Linked DNA regions of Nisaea sediminum. The protein of the gene in region 1 interacts with the protein of each later gene in a pairwise test. Links are inferred from orthologs where the notes say so. Each region holds a gene or a part of one and is shown on either strand. Other genes may lie near its edges. The genes, in order: ligA and leuS.

Region 1 (9,497 bases):
GAGAAGGCGGGCGGCGAGCTGAAGCTGCTGGAAAGCAACCCGCTCGACGCGATCTGGAGTGACCGGCCGGAACCGCCGGCCGAACCGATGAAGCCGCACCCGACGGCCTATGCGGGCAGAAGGTCCGAGGAGAAGAGGGCTGAAATCGGCGCGGTTCTCTCCGAGGCCAAGGTCGATGCCTTGCTTGTCACCTCCGCGGAATCGATCGCCTGGCTCCTCAACATCCGTGGCGAGGACGTGCGCAACACGCCGCTCTGTCTCTGTTTTGCGATCCTCTCTGCCGACGGAACGGCGGAGCTGTTCGTCGATCCGCGCAAGATCGGCGATGAGATCCGTGCCCATCTCGGCAATGCTGTCACGATCCGCAGCCGGGACGAACTCGGGGCGGCGCTCGACGGGATCGCCGCTGCCGGCAGGACGCTGAGGATCGATCCGGAGAGTGCGCCCGCCTGGCCGATGGAGCGGATCCGGGCCGGTGGCGGGAAACTGGATACGGAAGCCGATCCGATCATCGCCGCGAAGGCGATGAAGAACGATGTCGAGCTGACCGGCGTTCGGGCGGCGCATCTCCGCGACGGCCTCGCCTATGCGCGTTTCCTCTGCTGGTTCGCGGCCAGGGCGCATCAGGGCGGGCTCGACGAGATGACGCTGGTCGAGCGGCTGCACGGCTTCCGGGCCGAGCACGAGATGTTCCGCGGGCCGAGCTTCGACACCATTTCCGGCGCCGGTCCGAACGGTGCGATCGTGCATTACCGGGTGACCGAGGAAAGCAACCGGAACCTCAATCCGGGAGAGATCTATCTGGTCGATTCCGGCGCGCAATATCTCGACGGCACGACCGACATCACCCGCACATTGTCGACCGGTGTCGTCGGCGACGAGGAGCAGCGCTGCTTCACCCTGGTGCTGAAGGGCATGATCGCACTCTCCGAGGCGGTATTCCCGGCAGGGACGACCGGAGGCCAGCTAGATGCTCTGGCGCGGCGTGCGCTCTGGGCGGCCGGTCTTGACTACGATCACGGAACCGGGCACGGGGTCGGCGCCTATCTCGGCGTGCATGAGGGGCCGCAGCGGATCTCCAAGACCGGAGGCGGGGCGGAACTGAAGCCCGGAATGATCATCTCCAACGAACCCGGCTACTACAGGGCGGGCGCTTTCGGCATCCGGATTGAAAACCTTGTGTTTGTCGAGGAGCGTGAGGTCGCGGGCGCGGAGAGGCCGATGCTCGGCTTCGAGACCCTGACGCTGGCGCCGATCGACCGGGCGCTGATCGACCTCTCGCTGCTTGATCGTCACGAGATCGCCTGGCTCGACGCCTATCATGCACGGGTCCGCGATACGCTGGGCCCGGAACTCGATCCGGAAACCGCGGCCTGGCTGGTCGATGCGACCGCGCCGCTGGCCGGCAAGGAAATGTCACAGGGATAGGGGCAGAGGGGAGACTAAGATGGCCTATGAGACCATTCTCTACGAGGCGACCGACGGTGTTGCCCGAATCACGCTCAACCGGCCCGAAGCCGGGCATGCGGTGAATCTGGCGCTCGCGCACGAATTGCTCGAAGCCTCGATCAATGCCAGCGAGGACCCCGATGTCCGCGCCGTCATCCTCGATGCCAGCGGTACGGTCTTCGGCTTCGGCGGCGACCTGAAATATTTCGAATCCCAGAGCGATCGGATCGGCGCCTGCCTGAAGGAAACCACGGCCTATTTCCACGCCGCCGTCTCCCGGCTGCACCGGCTGAACTCGCCGGTCGTGGTCGCGGTCCAGGGCATGGCGGCTGGTGCCGGCTTCAGCCTGTCGCTGATCGGGGACATCGTGCTGGCGGCGAAATCGGCGCAGTTCAAGATGGCCTATACCGCCGCCGGCCTCTCGCCGGACGGCAGCTCCAGCTACTTCCTGCCCCGTGTCGTCGGCATGCGGCGGGCGATGGAACTGATGCTGACGAACCGCACGCTCAGTGCGGACGAGGCTCAGGACTGGGGTATCGTCACCCGCGTCGTCGAAGATGACGATCTCGCCGACGAGGCGACGAAGCTCGCGCAGAGATTCGCCAAGGGACCGACCCGCGCCTATGGCGGCGTGAAGCGGCTGCTCGCCTCCAGTTTTCAGCAGTCGGTGGAGGCCCAGATGGAGGACGAGACCCGGACCATCGCGGAACTCGCCCAGACCGAGGACGGCCGCGAGGGCCTCGACGCCTTCCTCAACAAACGGAAGCCGAACTTCAAGGGCCGCTGAGCGGTCGGGGCATCACCGGTGCGCCATTCCTTTTCGTGCTTATGGGAATTTGTAGAGACCCGAACCCATGAAACTTCCCGACAATCCTTTTACCGTCGTTGACTGGACCGCGGTCGAGCCGACGGTACATCCGGGCGAAACGGGCGAGGCCCTGTGGCGCACACTCGCTATGGGCGACATCCGTATCCGCCAGGTGGAATACACGCCGGGCTATCTGGCCGATCACTGGTGCGATCGGGGCCATATCCTCTATGTGCTCGAGGGAGAGCTTGAAACCGAGCTGCGTGACGGGCGGCGTTTCGTCCTGACGCCCGGCATGAGCTATCAGGTATCCGATTTCGGGGATCCCGCACACCGTTCATCGACCCGGACCGGGGCCAAGCTTTTCATCGTTGATTAGTCCGGCCGCGGAGTCAGCCCACCTCACAACTCTGTCTATTTTCGAACGGCCGCATCGTGCGGCTGTGTAATACGGATTGGTGCAAGAAACTGAATGTTTTCGTCAGAATATAATTCGTATACAAATTATTTGTATAATAGTTATATGTTTGCAAATGAAATGACGGCACGGTGGAGCGGAGATGGAACGAGTCGAGGAGTGCGTCAGCTTTCTTGTCGGCAAGGCGGCTCAGCGGATCTCCCGCCGGGCAAAGGAACTGCTCGCACAGTTTGACGTGACGCCGCCGCAATATGTGGTGCTGAAGGTGCTCTCCGGCTCCGGAGGCCAGACTGCCAGGGAAGTTGGCGACCGGCTTGCAATCGACGCGGCGACCATCACCGGGATCCTCGACCGCCTCGAGAAAGCCGGTTTGGTCGAGCGCCGGGACGATCCGGCGGACCGCCGGATCTACCGGCTCGAACTCACGGATAGAGCGCGGGCCCTCGCGGAACCGCTCGACGAGGCCATGGACACGCTCAACCGCGAGGCCCGCGACATGCTCGGCCCATCGGCCGGGACGGTTTTCGAAGGCCTCCGCGCGCTCTCCGGGCGTTGAATTTCAAACACGGGAAAGACAGATGTTCGATACCAAGGTGGCGCTGGTCCTCAGGGACGACCTCGTGCTCTGGCAGAAGCTCAATGTGACCGCGTTCCTGACCAGCGGGATTGTCGGCGGGCGCGCGGAGCTGATGGGCGAGGCCTACGAGGACGCTGAAGGCAATCTCTATAACCCGCTCCTGATCCAGCCGGTGATCGTGCTCTCTGCCGACGCCGCGGGCATCAAGAAGATCTATGAGCGTGCGCTCGCTCGCGACGTTCGAATGTCGCTCTATATCGAGGACATGTTCGCGACCGGCCACGACGCCGCGAACCGGGCGACGGTGAAAAAGCATGCTGCCAGCGAGATGCCGGTCGTCGGGCTTGCGATCCGCGACGAAAGGAAGCTGGTCGACAAGGTCACCAAGGGAGCCAGGCTGCAGAGCTGATGCACCGATCCGCCGCGCATAAAAAAACGGACTCCGTTTCCGGAACCCGTTTTTAGGGGAGGGGATTTGTAAGGCTTTCGTTCGGGCTCATCCGGCAACGATGGCGAGAACCAGCGTAAGAACGCCGATCGCGGCCATATGGGATAAACCGACATAGTGGAAACTCGTCATCGCAACCTCCTCGGGGGTTAGAGGCACTGAGCCCGTCGCTCGTTCGCCGTTGCTGACAAACAGATAGGCGATCTACTGCAAACCGAGTAATCGAGAAATCTCAGGGTTGATATGCGTCAATTACATGGCCCGATGCATTCTCGTCCCGTCTGGAGAATGACAAGGCGGTGTTCGGTACCCATCCCAGACCGTTACCCCGGCGTAGGCCGGGGCCCAGGGATGACGAATGGGGAGCAAGAATGAAGAGATGGCCGATACCCGAAGCGCAATCGGCGCTCGTCGTCCTGCTGCCGGAGGCGGAGACGCTCGTGGCGCCGTTCAGGGCCGTTTATGACCCGTCGGCCGCCGCCGGCGTGCCGGCGCATGTGACGGTGCTTTACCCCTTCATGACGCCGGAGCTCATCGACGACGGCATCGTGCGGCGGCTTGCGGCCTGTTTCGGCCAGCACCTGCCGTTTGACTGCAAGCTGTCCGGGATCAGGCAGTTTCCCGGCCTTATTTATCTCGCGCCGGAGCCGGACGCGCGCTTTCGGGCATTGACGGAGAGCGTCCGGGAAGCCTTTCCGGAGTACCAGCCCTATGAAGGCAGGCATCCGGATGTCGTCCCCCATCTGACGGTCGCTTCGGTCTCCGATCCGTCGAGGCGCGAAAGCATCGCGGAGGAACTCGCCATCGCCGCCGGCGGGCTTCTTCCGGTCGGCGCGCATATCCGCGAGATCGCCTTGATGGATAACAGTCAGGGACTCTGGTCGGTCTCCGCGACGATACCGCTCGGCACACCTTGAAGACTCTGATCGCCGTCTCGTCTAGGAGGCCCCGATCATCTCCAACCACTCTTCCTCGGTGAGGATCGCGACCCCGAGTTCCTCGGCCTTGCGCGCCTTGGAGCCCGCATCGGCGCCGACAATCACGTAGTCCGTCTTCTTCGAGACCGATCCCGCGACCTTGGCGCCGAGGGATTCGGCCTTTGCCTTGGCCTCGTTGCGGCTGACCGAGGTGAGGGTGCCGGTGAAGACCACGGTCTTGCCCACGACCGGGCTGTCGTCGGCGACCTGCAGCTCGAAACTGCCGATCTTCAGCTCATTCTCAAGATCGCGCAGGACTTCCCGGTTATGGTCTTCGTGGAAGAAGGCCGTCAGGTCTTCCGCAACCGACGGGCCGATCTGGTCGATATTGATCAGGTTGGCATAGGCTTCCGACTCGGGATCGCTCGATTCCAGCATCGCTGCGGTCAGGGCCTCCAGCGTGCCGTAATTGGCGGCGAGCAGCTTGGCGGTCGCCTGGCCGACCTGGCGAATGCCGAGGGCGTAGATCAGCCGGTCGAGACCGATATTCCGGCGCTCCTCGATGGCGGCGAGCAGGTTGGTCACGGACTTCTCGCCCCACCCCTCGCGCTCCATCAGCACGTCCGCATGGGTCTTCAGGCGGAAGATGTCGCCCGGCTGCTTGATCAGCCCGTCCTCGTAGAAGGCCTCGACCTGCTTGGCGCCTAGTCCCTCGATGTCGAAGGCGTCGCGCGAGACGAAATGCTTCAGCCGCTCGACCGCTTGGGCGGCACAGATCAGGCCGCCGGTGCAGCGTCGGATCGCCTCGCCCTCGGGGCGCACCGCCTCGCTGCCGCAGACCGGGCAATGATCGGGGAAAATGTAGGTTTCGGTGCCTTCCGGGCGGCGCTCCTCGACCACGCGGACGACCTGCGGGATGACGTCGCCGGCGCGCTGGATGACGACCGTATCGCCGACGCGCACATCCTTTCGACGAATCTCGTCCTCGTTATGCAGGGTGGCGTTGGAAACAACGACGCCGCCGACGGTAATCGGCGTCAGCCGCGCGACCGGGGTGAGGGCGCCGGTGCGGCCGACCTGGATCTCGATCTTCTCGAGGATGGTCTCCGCCTGCTCGGCCGGGAACTTGTGGGCGATGGCCCAGCGCGGCGCCCGGCTGACCATGCCGAGCCGGTCCTGCCAGTCCAGCCGGTCGACCTTGTAGACGACGCCGTCGATATCGTAGTCGAGCGTCGGACGGGCGTGGCCGATTTCTTCATAGGCTTTGAGAGCGGTATCGGCACCGTCGCAGAGCCGGGTCATCGGGTTGATGACGAAGCCCCACTGCTCCAGCCGGTCCAGGAACCCGCGCTGGGTGTCCGCCGGCATTTCGGAGACCTCGCCCCAGGAATAGGCGAAGAAGCGCAGCGGGCGGCTGGCGGTGATCGAGGGATCGAGCTGCCGCACCGAACCCGCGGCCGCGTTGCGCGGATTGGCGAAGACCTTCTTTCCGGCCTCTTCCTGCCGCTGATTGAGGGCGGAGAAATCCGCCTTGCTCATGAAGACCTCGCCGCGCACCTCGAAGACGGCGGGCGCACCCTCCGGCAATTCGGCCGGAATGTCGGAAATTGTCTGCAGGTTTCGTGTGATGTCCTCGCCCTCGGTGCCGTCGCCGCGGGTCGCACCGAGAACGAACCTGCCGTTCTCGTAGCGCAGCGAGGCGGAGAGGCCGTCGATCTTCGGTTCGGCGACCAGCGCCACTGGCTCCTCTTCGGCGAGACTGAGGAAGCGGCGGATACGGCCGACGAAGTCCCGCACGTCCTCTTCCGAGAAGGCGTTGGAGAGCGACAGCATCGGCCGCTGGTGGCGGACCTTGGAGAATCCGGCGGCAGGCGCCGCGCCGACCCGCCGGGATGGGCTGTCGGGACGGATCAGATCCGGGAAGAGGGCCTCGATCTCATCGTTGCGGCGGCGCATCGCGTCGTAATCCGCGTCGCTGATTTCGGGCGCATCTTTCTGGTGATAGAGCGCGTCGTGTTTCGCGATCTGTGCCGCGAGCCAGCGCAGCTCGAAATCAGCCTCTGCGCGGGAAAGGGTATCGACCGCCTTCTGGTCTGCCGGCGCTGCCATGGGTCTCGTCCTCAGGCTGGATGGAGTAGACTGTCGGCTGCCGCCCGCGCTTCGTCGGTCACGGTCGCGCCGGAGAGCATGCGGGCCAGCTCCTCGCGGCGCTCGCTTGCGGCGAGCTGGGAGACCGCGGTCTTGACCAGTTCACCGTCTGCCTGCTTGGCGACATGCCAGTGCCGGACGCCGCGCGCCGCGACCTGCGGCGAGTGGGTGACGACCAGAACCTGGGTCTCCGATCCGAGCCGGGCGAGCCGTTCGCCGACCGCCGCCGCGACCGCGCCGCCAACCCCGCTGTCGACCTCGTCGAATATCAGGGTCGAGACCGGGTTGGCCTCGGAGAGCACGACCTTCAGGGCGAGCAGGAAGCGCGAGAGTTCGCCGCCGGACGCAATCCGGGCGAGCGGGCCGAAGGGCGCCCCGGGGTTGGTGGAGACCTGGAAGCTCACGCGCTCGGTGCCGCCGGCGCCCCAGTCGCTCTCGGCGAGCGGCTCCAGCTCCGTCTTCACCCGCGCCTTGTCGAGCTTGAGCGGCGCAAGTTCCTCGGTCAGTGCCTTGTCCAGACGGGTAGCCGAGGTTTCGCGCGCCGCGCTTAGGCTCTTCGCCGCGGCGACATAGGCCTCGCGGGCCTTCTCCTCGGCACGGGCGAGGTCGGCGAGGCCGCCGCCGGCATCGTCCAGCGCGGCGAGGCGGGCGGACAGCGCCCGGTGGATCTCGGGCAGACGGTCGGCTTCGATATCGTGCTTGCGGGCCAGTGCGCGGAGCAGATGCAGCCGGTCGTCAACCTCCTCGAGCCGTCCGCTGTCCGTCTCGACGTCCGAGGCGATCTGGCTGAGCGCGTGTTGGGCCTCCTGCACCTCTGCCGCGGCCCGGTCGAGCCCGTCGATCACGGACTCGAGCCTGTCGCCCGCTCGGTCGCGCACCCGCTCCAGAATCCGCTGTGCCGCCGCGATCGCCTGCTCGGCGCCGTCCTCGCCTTCAAGCGCGCCGGCGGCGCCGTTCATCGCCTCGAGAATCTGTGCCGCGTTCGCCAGCAGCGTTCGGTCCGAGGCGAGGCGGGTCTCCTCGCCCTCCTCGGGCGCGGCGCCGTCGAGTTCCTCGACATTGTGGCGCAGCAATTCCTCGTCGGCGCGCGCCCTTTCCAGCTCCTCGCGCGCCCGGCGATGCGCCGTGCGGGCCTCGCTCCAGGCGCCATGCGTCGCGCGGACGGCGGAGAGCAGGTTGCCATGACCGCCGAACAGATCGAGTGTCTCGCGGTGCGTCGCCGGGTCCATCAGGCCGCGCTGGTCGAACTGGCCCTGGATCTCCACCAGGGTCTCGCCGAGACGCTTCAGGGTGGCGACATTCACCGGTTCGTCATTGGCGAAGGCGCGGCTGCGGCCGTCGGCGGTCAGGATGCGGCGGAGGATCACCGGCCCGTCCGCCTCGATCCCCATCTCCTCGAGGATTTCCGCCGAGCCGTGGCCGTCGGAGACCTCGAAACTTGCCGTGACGACGGCCTGCTTGGCGCCGTTGCGCACCAGGCCGCTGTCCGCCCGCGCGCCGAGGGCGAGGCCGAGCGCGTCGAGCAGGATCGACTTGCCGGCACCGGTCTCGCCGGTCAGCACGGAGAGGCCGGGCCCGAAAGCGAGGTCGAGCCTGTCGATCAGCACCACATCGCGGATCGTGAGGCCGGTCAGCATGTCAGGTCAGAAAACCCAGAGCCCGAGACCGAGGAGGCCGTCGTCCTTGCCGCCGCCACGGCTGCTGCCGGTGGTCACCAGCGCGTAGCTGTCCTCGTACCACTCGCTGCCCGGGTAGTTGTGTCCGAGTACGGCCGCGGTCCGTTGGGCCTGTTCGTGAAGGCCGAGGGCGGTATAGGCCTCGGTCAGGCGATGCAGCGCTTCGGGCACCTGGTCGGTGGTGTCGTAGTCCTCGACCACTTTCTTGAAGCGGTTGATGGCAGCGAGATATTTGCCCTGGCGCAGGTAGAAGCGGCCGATCTCCATCTCCTTGCCGGCAAGGTGGTTCCGGGTGAGATCGATCTTCAGCAGGGCGTCGCGGGAATATTTGCTCTCCGGGAAACGCTGGACGAGTTCGTCGAGTGTCTCCATCGCGTTGCGGGTCAGTTTCTGGTCGCGCCCGACATCGACGATCTGCTCGTAGTAGCTGAGCCCCTTCAGGTAATAGGCATAATCGACATTCTGGTTGCTCGGATTGAGCTGGATGAAGCGGTCGAGCGCGCTGATCGCGTCGTCGTACTTGTTGCTCTGGTAGAGCGAGTAGGCGGCCATCAGCTGGGCCTGGGTGGCCCAGACGGAATAGGGATGCTGGCGCTCCACCTCGTCGAACAGCGGCGCAGCCTTCTTGTAGTCGCCGTCGAGCGCGGTATCGACCGCCTCGTTGTAGAGCTCCTCGACCGGCCGCTCGACATATTCGAGCTTCTCCTCTTTGGAGCTACAGGCGACGAGAGCAAGGGCGCAGGCCAGCAGTGCAAGGCGTTTCAGCCGCAGCGGACCCAGACCTCCATAGGCGAACTTCATCGGATTTCCCCGGACATGTGCCCTTAGAAAATACGGTCCCGGGGCGCTGTAGCCAAGGGGCTAGCTTCCGGCCGACGCGGGTCGGCCCGAACGCTCCGTCCTGTGTGATCGGATAGAGGAATTAAGCGGTCGCGGCAAGCAGCGGATGGTCGTGGTCGGCTGCCGCCATCTCCGGCGTCATCTCGACCAGCTCCCAGGCGCTTTCGTCCGCGAACAGCTCCCGGAGCAGCTTGTTGTTGAACAGATGCCCGGATT
Region 2 (9,703 bases), on another replicon or contig:
CTCTCCGGCGCGGAGATCGAGCTGGTGACGATCGAGGACCGGGAGTTCAGGCTGCGCGAGGCGCTGGTCCGGCATATGGCTCCGGGGACCAACACCTATGACTATATCCTGATCGACTGTCCGCCGTCGCTCGGCCTGCTGACACTCAACGCGCTGGTCGCGGCGGACGCGGTGCTTGTGCCGCTGCAGTGCGAGTTCTACGCACTGGAGGGTCTCAGCCAGCTGATGCGGACGGTGGAGCGCGTGCGCACCGCCTTCAATCCGGACCTGGAGATCCAGGGCGTGGTGCTGACCATGTTCGACCGCCGCAACAATCTCTCCATCGCGGTGGCCGAGGACGTGCGGGAGCATTTCGGCGACAAGGTCTACCGCACCGTGATCCCGCGCAACGTCCGGGTCTCCGAGGCGCCCTCGCACGGGCTGCCGGTCATCGTCTATGATATGCGCTGCTCGGGCTCGCAGGCCTATATCCATCTGGCCAGCGAAGTCATGAAGCGCGAAAGGAGCATCGCCGCGTGAGCATGGAAAACGGCAGCGCCAGCGCCAAGAACCGGCGGCTCGGCCGCGGGCTCGCCTCGCTCCTCGGTGAGGGCGAGACGGATGGCGGCTCCGTCGACCGGCTGCAGCAGAGCAGGTCGGTTCCGATCGAGAAGGTGCATCCGGGCCGCTTCCAGCCGCGCCGGATCTTCGACGAGGAGGAACTGGACGCGCTGGCGGACAGCATCCGCGAGAAGGGCGTCATCCAGCCGATCCTGCTGCGCCGCGATCCGGACCAGTCCGGCACGTTCGAGATCATCGCCGGCGAGCGCCGTTGGCGCGCGGCCCAGCGCGCCCAGCTGCACGAGATCCCGGCGCATATACGTGAGTTCGACGATCGCGAAGCGCTCGAGATCGCGATCATCGAGAACGTCCAGCGCGAGGACCTCAATCCGCTCGAAGAAGCCGAGGGCTATCACCGTCTGGTCGAGGAGCATGGACACTCCCAGCAGGACGTTGCGCGGGCGGTCGGCAAGAGCCGCAGCCATGTTGCCAACACCATGCGCCTGCTGGCGCTACCGACGGAAGTACGCGGTTATCTCGATGCCGGCGAGATCAGCGCCGGCCATGCCCGCGCGCTGCTGACGGCGGAGAATCCGGCGGCGCTGGCGGCCGAGGTAGTGCGCCGGAAGCTCAATGTCCGCGAGACAGAACGCCTCGTTCAGAAGGAAAAGCAGCCGTCCGGTCAGACCGCGCCGAAGCAGGCTCGCCGGAAGGCTTCGGTCGAGAAGGATGCCGACACCAGGGCGCTGGAGCAGGATCTGTCCCAGAAGCTCGGCATGCATGTGGAGATCGCGACAGGCGTCGACGGCCAGTCGGGCGCGCTGATGATCCAGTACGAGAGCTTGGAGCAGCTCGACGCGCTGCTCGCGATCATGTCGGCGCCGCGTACGGTGAGTGCCGACTTCGGTTCGCCTGCGATGAGCGGCTTTCTCGGGGACGTGCCCGACTACGATCAGGAGACGGCGGAAGAGATCGCGAAGGCCGACGGCAACTCGATCGATTTCAGCGAGCTGATCGAAGACGGCGAGACGACCCCGTCATCCTGATTTTCCTGGCGAGAACCGCGACGGTTACCGGCCGGGTGCCCGGGCCCGGCTACGCGCCGCGCTGTAGGCGAGGCCGAGCAGGGTCTGTCCGGCGACGGCAAGATCCGGCGTGCCGGTCGACTTGCACTGGGTCTCGGCTTCCGCGAGGCGGGTGAGGGCAAGACGCAGGCGCTGGATCGGCCAGGCCCTGAGCTGCGCCATGAAGGCCGGTTTCACCGCGAAAAAGAGAGGCGGCCGCAGTTTCTGCACCGCCTGATCGGCGCTGTCCCCGTCCGCCATATGCGCCGCCGCCCGATGCAGCCGCTGAAAGTGCCTCAGCACCGCACGAAGGACAGCGATCGCGTTCAATCCGTCGGCATAGCCGCGCTGCAACATGCGATCCGCTGTGGCCACATCGCCGCTCGCGACCGCAAGGGCGATCTGGTCCAGGGCGAGGGCGCTGCTGTCGCCGACGAGCTGCTGGGCGTCCTCCAGGCTCGCCTCGCCTCCCTTGCCGACATAGAGCGCCAGCTTCTCGATCTCGGAGCGGGTTACCCGCCGATCGCCGCCGAGATGCGCGATCATGTACGCGAGGGCGTCCGGTGTGGCGCGCACCTCGAAGCTCGCGAGGGTCTCCCGTATGACTGCGTCGAGGCCGGCGCCGCTGTCGAGATAGCAGGGGATGGCCGCTGCATGTTTCTCGGTCTCGAAGAGCTTGCGCAGTTTCGAACGCGCCTCGAGCGCTCCCGCCTCGATGATCACGAGGCTGTCGCCGGTCTCGGTGCCCAGCGCGAGTTCGGCCGAGGCGGTCACCGTATCGGTCGCGCCACGGAGCCTTACCAGCCGCCGCCCGCCGGTCAGCGAGATCGCGGCGGCCTCGTCCGCGATGCGGCTCGGCTCGTCTTTCAGGCTTTCCGGCACGAGGTCGGCGACCTGGAACGGGTCGGCGAGATTCTCGACGACGGTCTTGGCGATCTGGTCGGAGATTTCACGAACCTGGCCGCCGTCCGGCCCGTATATCAGGATGGCCCGGACATGCTCCGGCGGGCGGCGGATGAAACCAGCAATCTCGTTCGATTTCAGCTTCATCGCCGGTCTCCGTCAGGAGCCGCGGATACGATTGAAGTAGAGGCCGAGACGCAGCCGGATGTCCTCGCTGATCTCGTCGGCGGCACGGCGGCGTGCGTCTTTCTCGGCGGACAGCGTGGCGAAATCCGAATCCACCCGGTTGAAGGTCGTCGTGGACTCGGACTGTCCGCGGTGCACCGGCTGTCCGGTCTCCAGATCGACCAGGATGAAGGTGGCGGCGAACCGTACCTTCGCGAAGGTCGACGTCGAGTCCTTCAGGATCACCAAGTTGGATCGGGTCTCACTGAGGCCGACATCGAGCCGGTAGCGGGCCCGGCCCGGTGTCCCCCGCGGGGTCAACTTGTCGAGCAGGCTGTTGCGCAGGAGCTGACCGGCCCGGTCCGAGATCGGCGATATCGCAATGGAGGCGAGATCCTCGGTGACGGCACTCTGCCGCCCGGTATCGCCGGACCGTTTCCCATAGACCGGCTGGAACCCGCAGGCGCCGAGGGCGAGGAGAAGAACCAGGACGGAGGCGGTGAGCGCTCTAGGCAACGATGTTCACAATCTTGTTCGGTACGACGATCACGCGGCGCGGTGCCTTGCCTTCGAGGATCTTCTGCACGTTCTCGAGTGCCAGTGCGGCCTCCTCGACGCCGGCTTTGTCCGCATCGCGTGCGGCGTCTATTGTCCCGCGCAACTTTCCGTTGACCTGTACGGCGATGGTAAGCGTGTCGTCGCGTACCAAATCCTCGCTAAAGACGGGCCAGGGCTCGCTTGTGAGCAGGCTTTCGCCGCCCAGTTCGACCCAGAGCTCCTCGGCGATGTGCGGAACCATCGGTTCGATGAGCCGGACGAGGGTCTCGTAGCCGAAACGGCGGGCCCAGGCGGAACCTTCGTCGTCACCGTCGAGATCCGCCAGCGTGTTGCTGAGTTCACGCACCTGGGCGACGGCTGTGTTGAAACGGAACCGTTCGATCGCCTCGCCGATGCCCTTGATCGCCTTGTGCACGGCCTTCTCGGCCGCTTCCGCCTTGCCGGAAAGTTCGGACGGACGCGCGGCGCCGCGCGGCGCGAAGGGTTTCGCCGGCTCGGTGATCAGGCGCCAGAGACGGCTGAGATAGCGCCAGGATCCCTCGACCCCGGACTCGGTCCATTCGAGATCGCGCTCCGGCGGCGAGTCCGACAGCATGAAGAGCCGGGCCGTATCGGCGCCGTAGCTGCCGATGATGTTCTCCGGATCGACCACATTGCGCTTCGACTTGCTCATCTTCTCGATGCGGCCGGCCTTGACGGGCGTTCCGTCGGCCGCCTTGACGAAGCCGGAGCCTTCCTTCTTCACCTCGGTCGGAAACAGCCAGGCGCCTTTTTCATCCTTGTAGGTCTCGTGACAGACCATGCCCTGGGTCATCAGGCCGGCGAAGGGCTCGTCCAGATTGAGGTAGCCGCACTTCTTCAGCGCGCGGGTGAAGAAGCGGGAATAGAGCAGATGCAGGACCGCGTGCTCGATGCCGCCGATATACTGGTCGACCGGCAGCCAGTACTCCGCCGCGTCCCTGGAGAAAGCATTCTCCGCCTGGGCGTCGGCGAAGCGCGCGAAGTACCAGGAGGATTCGAAGAAAGTGTCGAAGGTGTCGGTCTCGCGCTCGGCCTTGCCGCCGCAGCTCGGGCAGGTGACGTGTTTCCAGGTCGGATGGCGGTCGAGCGGGTTGCCTGCGCCTTCGAACTCGACGTCTTCCGGCAGTTCGACCGGGAGATCCGCTTCCGGAACCGGAACCTCGCCGCAATCCGGGCAGTGAATGAAAGGAACCGGACAGCCCCAGTAGCGTTGACGGGAAACGCCCCAGTCGCGGAGACGGTAGGTCGTCGTCTTCTCACCGCAACCCATCGCCTGCAGACGCTCGGCCACTTTCGATTTCGCTTCGTCGACCGAGAGCCCGTTGAGGAAGTCCGAATTGTAGATCTTGCCCGGACCGACATAGGCTTCGGTCCCGACCTCGAAACTCGCGGCATCGGCATCGGGCGGAAGCACAACCGGCGTCACCGGCAAATCGTACTTGCGGGCGAAGTCGAGGTCGCGCTGATCGTGCGCCGGGCAGCCGAAGATCGCGCCGGTGCCGTACTCCATCAGCACGAAGTTGGCGACATAGACCGGCAGTTCCCAGCTCTCGTCGAGCGGATGCACGACCTTGAGCCCGGTATCGAAGCCTTTCTTCTCTGCCGTCTCGATCTCGGTCTCGCTGGTGCCCATGCGGTTGCACTCGGCGATGAAGTCTTTCAGGGCCGGGTTGCTCTCCGCCACTTGCGCCGCGATCGGGTGGTTCGCCGCGATGGCGCAGAAGGATGCGCCGTAGAGCGTATCGGGACGCGTGGTGAAGACCTCGAGCTTTTCTTGGCTGTCCTTCAGCTTGAAGAAGACCCGTGCACCGTCCGACTTACCGATCCAGTTATGCTGCATCAGGGTGACCCGGTCGGGCCAGCGGTCGAGACCATCGAGCGCTTCCAGCAGCTCGTCGGCATATTCCGTGATCTTCAGGAACCATTGCGAGAGCAGGCGCTTCTCGACCGGCGCGCCGGAGCGCCAGCCCATGCCGTCGATCACCTGCTCGTTGGCGAGCACCGTGTTCTCGACCGGGTCCCAGTTGACCCAGCTCTCCTTCTTGTAGGCGAGGCCCGCCTTGTAGAAGTCGAGAAACATCTTTTGCTCATGACGGTAATAGGACGGATCGCAGGTCGCGATCTCCCGCCGCCAGTCGTAGGAGAGGCCCATGCTTTTGAGCTGCTCGCGCATGGAGGCGATGTTCTCATGCGTCCATTTCGCCGGATGCACGCCGCGCTCGAATGCCGCGTTCTCCGCCGGCAGACCGAAGGCGTCCCAGCCCATCGGGTGCAGGACGTTGAAGCCCCTTGCCTTCTTGTAGCGTGCTACGAGATCGCCGAGCGTATAGTTCCGCACATGCCCCATATGGATGCGGCCCGACGGATAGGGGAACATCTCGAGGACATAGTATTTCGGCTTGTCCGGGTCTTCGCTCACTTCGAAGCAATGCTGTTCTTCCCAGACATGCTGCCACTTTGCTTCGGTTTCGCGGAAATTGTAACGGGACATCTCTCGGCCTTGGTCTTTGGCGCCCCAGGCGCCTGATCGTCTTCAAAACCGGCTCCCTGTGGGCGCCGGGCTGTCTAGGGTCCGCTCTTCTGCGTCAGTTCCCGGTGGAGCCGATACGGAGCTGGCGCGCTCGCGTAAGGATGGCGTCCTCGAGATCCCGATGGAGCTTCTCCTCGGTTCCGATATCCTGCCACTGCCCGTCGCCCGCGAGGCGTTGCTTGAACACCTTTGCACGCACGCCGTCGGAGCGGAGCGCCCGGTCGAGGATGAAGATATTGATCTTGAAGCGCTCGTTCGGGGTATCCGGCGGCGAGTACCAGTCGGTGATGATCACGCCGCCGAACGGATCCGCGGATGCCAGCGGCATGAAGGAAATGGTGTCGAGCGAGGCGCGCCAGAGAAAGCTGTTCACCGCGATGCCCGAACCGAGCGCCCCCTGCTGCTTCTGCGTGTCGGCATCCTCTCCGAAGAGTGTGAAACCGTCCTCGCCGAAGACCTTCGATTCTTTCTCGTAGGTCGGACGCCCGCCCGGCCCGGAGCGCGGATATTCGTATTCGATATCCGCGCCTTCGCATGCCGCCAGGGCGAACACGCCCAGCAACGCCGCGTATTTCAGTCGGCCGCACATTCCCAAAAGCCCCGGAATCCTCAAATCAGTCAAGATTCGCACTCGCGTTTTTCATGTGGTCGAGACGCCTTTTACCGTTTCTGTCGGTTTGGAACAACTTGCCATGTGGAGGCAGCGGCCGAGTTGGCACTAAATCCGATAAATCCCCGATGTGCCATGGGTTTGTGGCATTTTCGCCACATTGAGACAGATTTGCATAAATGTCCGGCCTGTCTTTCTTGACGGTCACTGGGGGACCGAATAGTGATGCTTTGACGTCAGGTTAGGGGGTTAAGCAGTTCATCTGCATTCAACTGACCGCGTTAATTCAACCGACGACTCTCGGGAGTAGGGGAAAATGAAAAAGATTCTTCTCGGAACGACCGCGATTGTTGCCGCTGGCATGATCGCTTCGCCGTCCGCTGACGCTGCTGAAAAGCTCAAAGTGTCGGTCGGCGGTTACATGGAACAGTGGTTCGGCTACGTCTCTCAGGACGAAGGCACTGGCGTCACCAGCGACTTCAGCGGTTTCGACGTCAAGTCCGACTCCGAAATCCACTTCACCGGCATGACCACCCTGGACAACGGCATCTCTGTCGGCATCAACGTCCAGCTGGAAGCCAACCACAACGGCAGCGACCAGATCGACGAATCCTACCTGATCGTCAAAGGCAACTTTGGTGAGATCAACCTGGGTTCCGAGAACTCCGCTCTCTACAAGATGAACTATGCTCCGGACGAGTATGGCATCGGCATCAACTCTGGTGACCAGGGCGACTGGGTGACTCAGCCGTCCACCGTCTCCGGCGGTTCCTTCCGCAGCCCGTTCGGTTCCACCAACGTTGAGCCGAACCGGACCAACGACTCCGAAAAGCTGACCTACTACACGCCGCGTATCGAAGGCTTCCAGCTTGGTGTGTCCTACATTCCGGACACCAACCAGGACGCGAATGCCCAGCCGGACCGCAACGCCAGCTTCTCTGACGGCTATGCGATCGGTGCCAACTTCAAGCGTGACCTCGGCGGCTTCGACCTCGGCGTTTCCGGTGGTTACGGTGCGTTCACCGAAGGTGCGACCGCTGGCCAGGATGACCCGGCTGCTTGGGCCCTCGGCCTGACCGTCGGCTTCGGCGGCTTCTCCGCCGGCGCGTCCTATGCCAAGTCCGAAGGCACCACCGATGCCCTGGACGAAGAAGGCTACAACCTCGGCGTCGCTTATGCCTCTGGCCCGTGGGGCGTCAGCCTCGGCTGGTACCACGGCGAGCGTGAAGGCTCCACCACTGCTGGTGTGACCTCCGGTACTGGCGAACAGAACACCTATGCTCTGTCCGGCAAGTACGCGCTCGGCCCGGGCGTGACCGCTGCGGCCACCCTCGGCCACACCGAGTTCGACACCGACAACACCGGCGCGGAAGGTACCGATGGCACCTACTTCGTCGTCGGCATGAAGCTGTCCTTCTAATCCGGTTTCGGATTACGGACTACGGGAAGGGGCCGCCTTGTGCGGCCCCTTTTCTTTTTTGCGGCATGTATCTGATTTGCCGTCTGGCGCTTTGGAACTTCCCCTGCCCCTGATATACACATCCGAAGCAGATCGGAATGAGGGGGCGAGAGCGTGCAGTTCGAGAATTTCTTCAAGAAAATCACCCGCGACCAGTTCTTGAGCGATTACTGGGACAAGGCCTATTACTTCGAAAAAGGCTCTTTCGATCCGATCGACGCGCTCTTCAGCTGGGAGCAGATGAACGATCTGATCAACCGCTCGAAACTGTGGAACGCAAGCTTCCTGGAAATGGCCGTCAACGGCGATATCCTGCCCTCCGAGCAGTACTGCAAACCCGGCCGCGACCGTAGGGGAGCCAGCGTTCTTGTTCCGGATCCCGAGCGCGTCCGCTTCCTGATGTCCAAGGGCGCCAGCCTGGTTCTCGATTTCATCGAGGGGATTCATCCGTCGGTCCAGGACGCCACGCGCTTCATCGAACGGCTGACCGGCACGCACGCCTCCTGCAACGCCTATTGCTCCTGGAACAGCGTTCAGGCCTACAACTCACACTTCGACACGATGTGCGTCTTCGCGATCCAGATCGAGGGCGAGAAGACCTGGAACATCTACCGCGGCCGGGTGAATGAAGCGAACGACGTCCCGCGGGCCCGCCCGACGGATTTCTCGCGCGAGCAGCATAGTCAGCAGAGAGGCGAGGTCATGCAGCAGATCGTGATGCAGCCGGGGGATGTGCTCTATCTACCGCGCGGGCTCTATCACGACGCGATGACCACGGATACCGCATCGCTGCACCTGTCCTTCGGCGCCACCTATGTCGACGGCCATGCTTCGGTGAACATGCTGACCCCCTACCTGCACCAGGACGAATTCTTCCGGAAGCGAATCCCACATTTCGATGACGGGGACGATCTGGCCAACTACATCACGGAGCTCGGCAAGAGGGTCGCCGAGCATATGGCGCGGCCGGAGTTCCACAATCACGTTCGCGGCTATCTGATGGCGCAAGTGGCTGACAAGGTGGTGCGCCACAATCTTCCGGACCGCACGCCCGATATTTATTTCATGGTGACCCGCCGCCCGGTGAAACTGGCGCGCAGGGGACAGGCGGCGAGCCTGACCGGCGAGGGCTTCAGCCTCGACATCGCGAAAGAGGATTACGCGGTCGTCGAAAAGATCGTCGGGTCCGAAGAAATCTGGCTTTCGGATCTTCGTGCCGCCTTCCCCGACCGGGTTCCGCAGTTCGAGGCTCTCCTGGGGGCGCTCGCCAAACACGGGGTGATCTGGCGGTTGCGCGGATGACGGGGTCGGAAACAGCGCGATGAGCGGCATTCTCTGGCTCGCCTCCTTTCCCAAGTCGGGCAACACCTGGCTCCGGATCTTCATCGAGAATCTGTTCCGGAACAGCCCGGAGCCGGCTTCGATCAACGATCTCGGGGTCGTGCGGTTCGGCGACATGATGGGGCCGCTCTATGAACAGATCGCCGGCAAGTCGCTCGCACAGCTGAGCGATGCGGATATCCATGCGCTTCGCGAGCCGCTGCAGAAATCCTGGGCATCGCAGCCGGAAACCGCGATCGTGAAGACGCACAACGCGCTGATGATGCATGAAGGCCGGCCGCTCATTCATCTGGAGCATACGGCCGGCGCCGTCTATGTCGTGCGCAACGTCTATGACGTGACGGTCTCCTATGCCGATCACTACCGGCTTTCCCTGGACGACGCGGTGGAAGCCATGACCTCCTATCTGCAGACGACGCGGACGACAAAGGCCGCCGTGTTCCAGGTACTTGGCACTTGGACCGATCATTACCGGAGCTGGCACGCGGTGGAGAATTTCAATCCGCTGACCC

Evidence for each region.
Region 2: the proteins of ligA (region 1) and leuS interact in binary tests that used the Escherichia coli proteins (3 or more experiments, as listed by UniProt). The link is inferred for Nisaea sediminum from one-to-one orthologs.

The regions. Positions count from the first base shown.
Region 1 is NZ_JACZCQ010000004.1:83,364-92,860, reverse strand. The notes cover bases 4,183-7,101. They hold ligA (NAD-dependent DNA ligase LigA), read right to left. Parts: upstream 6,727-7,101; coding sequence 4,639-6,726; downstream 4,183-4,638. Other genes in these bases: recN (DNA repair protein RecN), read right to left, coding at 6,738-7,101; IG122_RS09480 (2'-5' RNA ligase family protein), read left to right, coding at 4,183-4,617. In the rest of the region: IG122_RS09505 (aminopeptidase P family protein), read left to right, coding at 1-1,428; IG122_RS09500 (enoyl-CoA hydratase/isomerase family protein), read left to right, coding at 1,448-2,236; IG122_RS09495 (DHCW motif cupin fold protein), read left to right, coding at 2,304-2,636; IG122_RS09490 (MarR family winged helix-turn-helix transcriptional regulator), read left to right, coding at 2,818-3,231; IG122_RS09485 (DUF2000 family protein), read left to right, coding at 3,254-3,661; more of IG122_RS09480, read left to right, coding at 4,072-4,182; more of recN, read right to left, coding at 7,102-8,402; IG122_RS09465 (outer membrane protein assembly factor BamD), read right to left, coding at 8,409-9,242; lpxC (UDP-3-O-acyl-N-acetylglucosamine deacetylase), read right to left, coding at 9,364-9,497. UniProt on the Escherichia coli protein: DNA ligase that catalyzes the formation of phosphodiester linkages between 5'-phosphoryl and 3'-hydroxyl groups in double-stranded DNA using NAD as a coenzyme and as the energy source for the reaction.
Region 2 is NZ_JACZCQ010000006.1:655,209-664,911, forward strand. Bases 2,962-6,086 are described here. They hold leuS (leucine--tRNA ligase), read right to left. Parts: upstream 5,743-6,086; coding sequence 3,181-5,742; downstream 2,962-3,180. Other genes in these bases: lptE (LPS assembly lipoprotein LptE), read right to left, coding at 2,962-3,188; IG122_RS15175 (DUF3576 domain-containing protein), read right to left, coding at 5,837-6,086. Outside these bases: IG122_RS15150 (ParA family protein), read left to right, coding at 1-519; IG122_RS15155 (ParB/RepB/Spo0J family partition protein), read left to right, coding at 522-1,586; holA (DNA polymerase III subunit delta), read right to left, coding at 1,611-2,654; more of lptE, read right to left, coding at 2,667-2,961; more of IG122_RS15175, read right to left, coding at 6,087-6,370; IG122_RS15180 (porin), read left to right, coding at 6,708-7,811; IG122_RS15185 (JmjC domain-containing protein), read left to right, coding at 7,965-9,152; IG122_RS15190 (sulfotransferase domain-containing protein), read left to right, coding at 9,172-9,703.